Regions from separate parts of the Litoribrevibacter albus genome, predicted to be linked through region 2. Evidence: riboswitches for the same ligand, from Rfam matches in the RefSeq annotation. Region 2 holds a riboswitch; each other region holds the start of a gene.
The links. Region 2 has a riboswitch for cobalamin ahead of QQL66_RS10395 (TonB-dependent receptor domain-containing protein). Riboswitches for the same ligand answer to the same signal wherever they lie in the genome.
Positions count from the first base shown of each region.

Region 1: another riboswitch for cobalamin. It lies ahead of bluB (5,6-dimethylbenzimidazole synthase); the one in region 2 lies ahead of QQL66_RS10395 (TonB-dependent receptor domain-containing protein).
Region 3: another riboswitch for cobalamin. It lies ahead of cobW (cobalamin biosynthesis protein CobW); the one in region 2 lies ahead of QQL66_RS10395 (TonB-dependent receptor domain-containing protein).

Region 1 is NZ_BSNM01000003.1:74,595-77,873, reverse strand. It holds gene cobT (nicotinate-nucleotide--dimethylbenzimidazole phosphoribosyltransferase) at 1-500, opposite strand, end outside; gene cobU (bifunctional adenosylcobinamide kinase/adenosylcobinamide-phosphate guanylyltransferase) at 537-1,079, opposite strand; cobalamin riboswitch at 1,263-1,466, shown strand; gene bluB (5,6-dimethylbenzimidazole synthase) at 1,510-2,262, shown strand; gene QQL66_RS02060 (phospholipase D-like domain-containing protein) at 2,394-3,077, opposite strand; gene QQL66_RS02055 (TFIIB-type zinc ribbon-containing protein) at 3,110-3,279, opposite strand, start outside.
Region 2 is NZ_BSNM01000014.1:43,035-46,313, forward strand. It holds gene QQL66_RS10380 (ATP-binding protein) at 1-282, opposite strand, end outside; gene QQL66_RS10385 (putative pterin-binding protein) at 287-799, opposite strand; gene QQL66_RS10390 (cysteine-rich CWC family protein) at 880-1,191, shown strand; cobalamin riboswitch at 1,285-1,543, shown strand; gene QQL66_RS10395 (TonB-dependent receptor domain-containing protein) at 1,645-3,279, shown strand, end outside.
Region 3 is NZ_BSNM01000003.1:127,674-130,952, reverse strand. It holds gene cobN (cobaltochelatase subunit CobN) at 1-754, opposite strand, end outside; gene cobW (cobalamin biosynthesis protein CobW) at 781-1,857, opposite strand; cobalamin riboswitch at 2,030-2,242, opposite strand; gene QQL66_RS02370 (sirohydrochlorin chelatase) at 2,388-3,279, shown strand, end outside.

The sequences.
Region 1 (3,279 bases), on a different contig from region 2:
TGGGCACCCTCTTGATGGGCTTGTTCTGCAATGGATTTGCCCAACCCAAGCGCGGCTTCAAATTCAGCCTCGGTCATTGCTGCCTGCTGACAAAAGTTTTGAGTGCCCGCTGCAACCGGTTGATTGATCAATTTAGGATGGTCCTCCACTGGCGTTGCCGTTCCAACATTGACCACTTGGAAATCCGCGCCCTGCTCTTTCGCCAACACACTGATGGCCGCACCACCGGCACAGAAATTTTTAATCATTTCGACAGTAACCGCTTGAGGAAAGGCAGAGACACCTTCTTCCACAACGCCATGATCGCCAGCAAACACGCGTATGGCGACGTTATCGACTTTCGGCTTCAACGTGTTTTGATTAGCCGCCAATTGGATTGCAATGTCTTCCAACTGCCCCAATGATCCCGGTGGCTTAGTCAGCTGATTTTGATGAGCCGATGCTTGCTCACCTTGTTCTGCATTAGGCTGTTGAATCGCTTGAGTCCACCAGGCAGTCATAGTCAGATCCTTTAAAGACAAAAAATAAGTTAAGAACTAGGTTTTAGGAATTGAGGAGGATTTGAGGAATTGGGGCAGACCGGCCACCACAAACACCACGGTATCACAGAGTTTGGCTAAATCCTGATGCAACCAACCGGCCTCATCGACAAACTTTCGGGACAATTCCCCCATCGGCACCACACCTTGACCGACTTCGTTACTCACAAAAATAACATCACCGGGTAGCGTCTGTAGGGTATCGAGTAATTTAGCTCGCTCCGATTGCCACGCCTGATCTTGCTGAACATTTTCAGATTGCAACAAACAGTTGGTCAGCCACAAGGTTAAACAATCCACCAGAATACAGTTATCGGCTCGACTGTGCTGTTTTAAGACTTCAGCCAACGCAAGCGGTTCTTCAATCAAAGACCATTGATCAGAGCGACGGGCTTGATGCAGTTTAACGCGTTCCGACATTTCCCGATCCCGGGTTTCTGCGGTAGCCAGATAGACAAGTTGTTTGCCTGAAGCCAACGCCCGTTCTTCAGCAAATCGACTCTTTCCTGAACGAGCACCACCTAAAATGAGTTCAAGCACGGCTTTCCCTTAAACCTGAATGACCAAAGAAGAATAAATCACGAGGCTGCCACTTTATCGGCTGACGGGAAAGCAGGTCAACTAAATCCCTAAGAATTCTCCTTGACCCAACCAGGCTAAACTCCTATAAAGCTTGTCAAAACGTCAGGTGCCCAAGGTGTAAAGCAGTCGCTCTAATGAAAAATAATCATTATGAACGCAGCTTCACCGAGGGAGAATCGGGAATCCGGTGACAATCCGGAACGCGCCCAGCCCTGTGATGGCGACTTATACATCAATCGGCTGTGATACACAGCCAAGCCACTGGACTTGTTCAATTGAGCACCGGGAAGGCGATGTATAAGGATGACCCTCAGTCAGTAGACCGGCCTGATTGTGTAACTGCGCTGTAGCTGGACCCTGCACGCACATTCCATTGAAGGGGACTAATATGGAATCCAGCTCTCTTACTGAGCGCCATCGTTTTGCCGAGGCAGAGCGTGATGCGCTCTACAAAACCGTGTTTAATCGTCGTGATGTTCGTGGTCAGTTTTTACCTACTACCGTGCCCGACGAGGTATTAGCGCGTGTTCTTTATGCCGCACACCATGCGCCTTCTGTAGGTTTCATGCAACCCTGGAATTTTCTGGTGATTCGTTCTCAGCAGAAAAAACAGCAGGTACACCAGCTGTTCTCAAAAGCGAACAAAGAAGCGGTAGAACTGTTCGATAAGGACAAACAGAAAACCTACAAGAACTTAAAGTTGGAAGGCATCTTAGAGTCGCCGATTAATCTCTGCATCACTTGTGACCGAACCCGAACCGGCAAACCTGTGCTCGGTCGAACGCATATGAAAACCATGGACCTCTACAGCTCCGTCTGTGCGGTACAAAACTTATGGTTAGCCGCACGTACAGAAGGTTTAGGGGTTGGCTGGGTGAGTATCATGCATGAAGATGAGTTGAAAGCGACCCTGGGTATCCCTGAGCATGTGGTGCCCATTGCTTACCTGTGCATCGGCTACGTGGAGCACTTTAAAGACAAGCCAGAGTTAGAGACGAAAGGCTGGTTACCAAGAATGGAGATCAGTGATCTGGTAAATTTTGAAGAGTGGGAAGGTTCAGCCCAGTCCTCAGATGATCAGGAGTTGCTATCAACCTTAGCCGAGATGTCCGACTTCCCGACTGGTTTTCCGGTGCGTTAGATTTAAGTGCTTTCTTTAAATACGTTCATTAAGCGCATTCTTTAAATGCCCGATCACATACAAAAACAGCCCTGAAGGTTTCCTCTTCAGGGCTGTTTTTATTTGTAAATAACGTCCGTAACGAAAGGGCCTTAAGCAAACTCTTTCCACAAACGCTCAAATTCACTGTTAAAACGCTCCAACAATCGTACATCGCCACTGACGGCAATGTTTTCCTGATTGTACCGGGAAGCGCTTCGAGTCCAGTTAAAGCTACCGTTCAACAAAGTCGTTTGATCAAACACGGCAAACTTGTGGTGCATGTGGTTGTCAGTTCGGTCCATCCGAAGCGGCACACCTTTCTTACTCAGTTCATCCACATCACTGCCAAGATCATTCGCCTTGTCGTTATCAGTGATCACTCGAACCTGAACACCCCGCTGATGCGCTTTGAATATTGCATCGCTCAAACTGTCATCCGAAATGGTAAACACACAGATATCGATGGAACGACGAGCACCATGACACAAATCCACAATCTTGCGGCGACACTCATCACCTGGGCTAAAGCATGCGCTGCTCGCAATCGAGGTTGGGTTTTCTGCTGAATCCAAGGTTTTCACAACCTGCTCTAACCATTTCAACACCGGCATGGTCAGATTAACGTCTTCCCGGATTACGTCTCTGGCCAATGCAAAGGCTTTATTGCGAACGAAACGCCCTTCTTCCAGAGTTAACGTCGGAACAATTTCTCGTAACTCCGCTTTTTCAGCATTATCTAACTTGGCGTCTTCCAACGCCTCTACCAACCACTTTTCCAATTCCTGCAAACGCATTTCGTCTCCTTACTGCGTTGAATTCATTTACATTACTCGTAGGAAGTAATCACAAACTGTTTGATGTCGTCACGTTGAGGGTGTTTATCCAACCACTGCTTAAACTGCTCAACACGATCAAAATCTTCTTCACCAATGAGATCTACATATCGTTGTTTAACGACGTTATACATCCGTTCTTTACGAATGCCACGCTGCCAGG
Region 2 (3,279 bases):
TTTAAGATCATTGTTGATACTGCCTTTAATGACTTTCAGTTGCCTATTGAGATTTTTAAAGTTTTTCTTGTTGGGGGTTGTGAGATATCGCTGACTGGCTAATTGTAATGACATCAACTTGGTTTTGACCCCAAGGTTGTTACTGATGATGGCCAGAAACGGGCCGTCGTTTAATTCCTCAAACTTCTGAAGTTGATGGATGGAAAACAGCACGGAACCAAGTAAAACAACGGCAAGGACTATGATATTAACTACGAGCAGTAGCTGTTTTGTATTACTCACTGCTCTATTTCACCTCAATGGCTTTGATTTGCCATACCGACTTATTGTAGTAGAGGTCGTTTCTGATCTCGGGGAAGTCAGAAAAAGGGAAGACCACATACAGAGGCCCACGATCAGAAAGCGTGAGTTGTTTTCCGTTTTCTGAGTCAGCAAGAATGACGCCGTACTTATCCAAATCATCAACACTGATTTCGGCCAGATAGTCATCCCAGGCGATCACAACAACAGTGCGACCTTTACTGCCTAGCAGTGTCAGTAAATCAGTAAACAGTGGGCCGCTATAAGTGACTGGAACTTCTGTGATATGACTGCTCGTGGTGATGCTTTTACGAGGAAGGTTATTGATCACATCACGGTCAATGATTGCCATGTCGTCCGCATTTGTGACAGTAATCGCTCCACTTACTTCCACAATGATATCGTCGGTGGGGTTCGACAAATCTGCATAGATGTAGGGATTTGGAAAGAAAAATAGCGGAAGGAAAGAAAACAGAAATCTAATGTGTTTAGGTGTCATACAGTCCACTCTCAACTCTTTTGTTAGATCGAGTATAGACCTAAAATGGTTAGAATGACGGCTTGGAATGTTGGTGGTCTATGACTCACTCCTCAAAAGAACAAACAATTGATCCTTCAATTTGTCCATTATGTGGTAAATCGAACCAGTGTCAGATGGCTGCTCCGCTATCTAAAGCAGGGAAATCTAAAGCTGGAAAGTCTGAAGAGATCAAAGCTAAAAACAATAACTGTGAAGACAATAACCCAGCTGATAGCAATCTTGAGTCAACCACACCTTGTTGGTGTGTCTCTGAGAGCTTTCCTGAAAATTACCAAGAGCAGTTAGCTGAGCGAGACATAGATACTCGATGCATTTGCCCAGGTTGTTTAGCTCAACTATCCCGCCGTTAAAACGACGCTTATCAATAATCCTCCCTTAACACTTGAAGTTACCTGGTGTCATCAGGATAATCGCGCCTCGCTTTAGGTAGGCGTGCCTTATTTTATTGCTCACAATTTTGATGTCAGTAACTAAGAGCGTGTCTTTAAACGGGAAGTTGCGTGCTTGTGTTATCACGTTTGATGAATACATCAGATGATATTTCACGAAATTCCAACGCTGCCCCCGCAACGGTAATGGAGTTAAGTTCAGCAATTAGCCACTGTGTTTAAGTTTTTAGAACATGCATGGGAAGGCGCTGAATGTAGATGGACAACTATCTTACTCCTAAGCCCGGAGACCGGCCTGAAAGCATTTACTCATGACGCAATGCGCTTTTCATTTTGATCATGATTTTTCATTTCAATGAAGAGGCTTGTGTGTTTTCACTGATACGTGCGGTGGGCACGTTAGGCGGTAGGATAATGATATTTAAATCTAGGCTTTCTCAAGTATTAGTTTCTAAAACGTTCGTTTCTTCAACCAATAAATCTCCGGCAATCGCATCGATGTTCGCTGCGGCTATGTTGATGCATCCAAACGTCCATGGTCAGTCGATAGAAAATTCTCAACCCAACACTATGGTCGTCACAGCTAACCGTACAGCCGTGTCTGTCGATGAGACGTTGTCGTCCGTTACTATCATCACACGAGAAGATATTGAACGTTCTCAAGCGCGTTCTACTGAAGAGCTGTTGCGTGATTTTGCCAATGTTACGATCAAAAACACTGGAGGACGTGGGAAGCAAAGTTCGTTGTTTCTTCGTGGCACTGCATCAACTCATACGTTGTTTTTGATTGATGGTGTAAAAGTAGGCTCTGCAAATAATGGTGCGACGGCATTTCAAAATATCCCTGTGGATCAGATTGAACGAATAGAGGTGGTGAAAGGGCCAAGATCCAGTCTCTATGGCTCAGAAGCTGCGGGCGGTGTGATCCAGATCTTTACTCGTAAGCAAAGCCAATCCGGATTTAGCCCGTTTATTCGCGTGGGGGCAGGATCGGATGATACACAAGAGGTGGCATTAGGTTTTGGTGTTCGTAACGATTCTGCTTCCCTGAATGCTACCTATAGTTATGAAGGCACCGATGGTATTGATGCTTACAAGCACTACGAAAGTGATGATGACGCGTTTGAAAATTCATCGTTAACGGTCAATTCAGACATTAAGCTGTCTGGTAAGACGAACCTGACATTCAATTATTTGCAGTCTCATACTCAAAATGAATTTGATGATTCATTTGGTTTCTATCCGAATCAGCAAAATAAAGATACTTTACGTGTACTGGGATTTGGCTTGAACAACGACATGACTCAATGGTGGTCATCGAGCATTCAGCTTGGCCGTAGTTGGGAAAAGTCACATACCTTTGCTAACTTCAAAAGGCTGTCGTCCTTCGAAACTAGACGGGATTCATTTTCCTGGATCAATGAATTTACGCCATCGGATGACGTGAGTGTTGTTGTGGGGTACGACTTCCAGGATGATCACTCAGACACCACCTCGAACTTTATTCAAAATGAGCGCAATAATCATGGTGTATTTACTCAAGTACAAATGCATGTTTCAGGGCATGATTTGGAGCTGAACCATAGATATGATGATAACGAGCAGTTTGGGTCTGAGCACACAGGTTCATTAGGCTGGGGCTACAGCTTCGAAAACGAGACTCGATTAAAGGCGTCTTATGGCACGGCTTTTGTCGCTCCGTCATTTAATTATCTATACCATCCAGGCTTTGGTTTCTGCTGTTCAGGAAACCCAGACTTAAAGCCCGAGAAATCGGATACGCTCGAACTGGGCATCAATGGCGTTTTAGAATCGGTTAACTGGTCGATCACCTGGTTCCGCACTCGCATTCAGGATTTGATCGTCTCCGAAGAGCCTTTCTATATTCCTGAGAACGTGAATCAGGCGAGAATTCAGGGGATGGAGTTTTCTGCCAATACGCGTTTTTTTGATTGGGTTATTCGCGGTGATTTATCTTTGCTAAGCGCAAAGAGTCGCAACGGCGTATATAAGGGGAATCGATTAATTAACCGTCCGACGCAAACTTTG
Region 3 (3,279 bases), on a different contig from region 2:
GGCTGCGATAAAACAACACCACGGCGACAGGCTTAGAGTTCAGCTCGTCTCTTTGACGCCAATGCCGTTGCCAATCCTGATAGGTTGCCTGGCTATTTACAGAAGAACCAATCAGATCAGAGGAATCAATGGGATCAGAAGTTTTTACTCTGACCCCATTGATTTGCTCTCCTTTTAAATCTAACCAAGCCGGTGCATAGAGCAAACAATGAGGCAAAGGTCGAGGCGCTTGCCAAGGCGTGTTCTGATCTTGTGATTTATCTGAAAAGAATTCCGAAGCTATATAGCGATAGAACTGCTGAAAGTTAACCGCGCCACCTTCACGAAGGTAACGCCAAATCTGAAACACAACTTCGTAATCTATCGTGGATTGACGCATCAACGATTCATCCAATGCGTCATCGCCGGGCACCAGCACCAACACCCGGTCTCGACCACCATTTGCCCAATTAATCAGTTGTTCCACACCGTAAGGCCAGTAGTTTTCGCCGCCAAGCACGGAAACTATCACCACCTTGGCATGATCAATCACCTTATCGACATACAAATCCAGCGCAGCCGGTTTGGTAAGATTCATCCAATTCGCAAGGCGTAACGAAGGATAATCGTCAGGAAGGGATTCGGCGGTATTGGCGAGCGCAGCCAAGGTACTATCAGCCGCAGAAAGAATCACTAAATCGGCAGGGGTTTGCTGAAGATCAACAATCCCCTCTTCGTCGTTAAACCCGCCAGGTTGTGCTGCGAATAAGTGCATCAGGAAATCAAGTCAGCTAACTGGAACTAAACTTCGGCTTTACGAAGCGCCGCTTCGATCTCGGCTTTTTCAATGCCTTTACCGATGAACACCAGCTGGGTTTTACGCGGTTCATCTTGTGTCCAAAGCCGATCAAAGTGTACGTCTAAACGCTTACCTACCGCCTGTAACACCTGACGCATAGGTTTACCCGGTAACGCGGCAAAACCTTTAGCTCGGAAGATATTCTTCTCGGCAATTAGGTCTTTCAAAATGCTTTGCAACGCATCACCTTGCACTTCGCCCAAGCTAATCACAAAAGAATCAAAGTGATCGTGTGCGTGTTCGTGATGCTCGCCATGTTCATGGTGGTGATCGTGGTGGGTATGAACGTGATCAATACGTTCTTCCGCAGCGGATTCAATGCCCATCAACACATCCAACGCCACTTCACCGTTGCTGGTGTAGATGGTTTTCACCGCTTCTGGAACACGGGCAGATACAACCGCTTCCACCTGCTTGCGTTGGGCTTCATCCAATAGATCGTTTTTACTGACAGCCACCAAATCTGCAGCACTTAGCTGATCGTCCAACAACTCTTTCAAGCTCGGATCATGATCCAGGTTTTCATCCGCCAAGCGTTGTTGTTGAACCAGATCGGTATCATGTGCAAAACGACCGTCAGCTACTGCAGGGCCATCGATCACAGTAATCACGGCATCAACGGTGCAATGCTGTTTGATCTCAGGCCAGTTGAACGCCTGAACTAATGGTTTAGGAAGAGCCAAACCTGAGGTTTCAATCAGGATATGGTCGATGTCATCACGACGCTCCACCAACTGCTTCATTACCGGCAGAAACTCTTCTTCCACCGTACAGCAGATACAGCCATTGGCCAGCTCGTAAATTCCATCCTGACCTGTTGCCGGTTGTGCGTTTTCGTCTTCACAATCCAGAGGACAGCTTCGTAATAGATCCGCATCGATGTCCAACTCACCAAACTCGTTCACAATAACGGCAATACGCTTGCCTTGGGCTTGCTTCAATACATTGGATAACAGAGTCGTTTTACCGCTTCCTAAAAAACCAGTAACCACAGTGGCGGGAATTTTTTTCAATTGCATGGCGAGTCCTCTTCAGTACGAAGCGCTTAAATCATCAGTACATGTGATAAATACATGTCGTAAATAAAATAGACGGAAAAAGACTAAGCCGATAAGCACACAAGAGAAAAGAACGACTCTTATGCAAAAGAAAGGAAAACCTTAAGATCAGCCCTAGTTGCAATCCCCGACAACCGGTTTATCGATCAAGGCAGGTCTACTGGCTCACAGCTCTGACGCTTTGATCACCTTCCCAGTTGAGTTCAATCGTTCTCAAAACCAGTGGTCTATTTGATCGTAGCTAACTGCATACAGTTGCGGGGACAGCCATCATTGCGTTGTTTGGACTCAAACAACATGATGTTCCCTATTAATCCCGAAGGAACCTAAAATCGAGCCGCAAAGTATAAAGAAAAAGCGTCCAAGAGTAATCACTTTCCGAGTACCACTTAGACCGATTTGCCGAATTCCGCTTTTATCATGCATAAAAAATCGCCATAATCCCGCCACTTTAGCTAGGCTATAGACAAAATTAATAAGAGAAGAAACCAATGAAATTGACGGATTTACCTAAGGACGCGGGCGTTTTAATTTGCGGTCATGGCAGTCGCGCAAAGATCGCTGAAAAAGAGTTTAGCTTACTGGCTTCGGGCCTTAGAGCACGCTATCCGTCATTAAATGTTGAGTACGGTTTCCTCGAATATTCTGCGCCAAACATTCACATGGCGTTGGATAAGTTGGTCGATAGTGGCGTGAAAACCATTTACGCCGTACCAGGGATGTTATTCGCAGCAACTCATGCTCAAAATGACATACCTTCAGTGCTGACCACCTACATGGAAAAGCACCCGGGTTTAACCATCGAATACGGTAAAGAGCTTGGCCTTCACGATGAAATGATCACGGCTTTCCAGACTCGTATCTTGGACGCATTAGGGCTAACAGAAACACCGAAAACTGGTGACCTTTATGACACCATGTTGGTGGTTGTCGGCCGTGGAACATCTGTGACAGAAGCCAATGCCGAAGCTGCAAAATTGACTCGAATTGTCTCAGAAAATCTTGGCTTTGGTTGGTCTGAAACTGTCTATTCTGGCGTGACTTACCCGTCTGTGGGTCGCGGTTTAGAAATGGCCGTTAAGCTGGGCTTCAAAAAGATTGTGGTTGCGCCTTATTTCTTATTCGGCGGCAAACTGATCGATCGTATTCATGGCTATGTAGACAAAGTAGCGGAAGAGAATCCTGACATTCAATTCCTCAAAGCGGATTACCTTCGAGATCAGGAACATGTGATCAATACTTTCATCGAACGCATCAATGAAACCATTTCTGGCCCTGCGCCGGCTTTAAGTTTGATGGAAGATTTCAAAGCACGTTTGGCTCGTGGCGAAGTGGACGTTCATCACCATCATGCGGAGTTTAAGCCGGAAGGCGAAGCTGCTC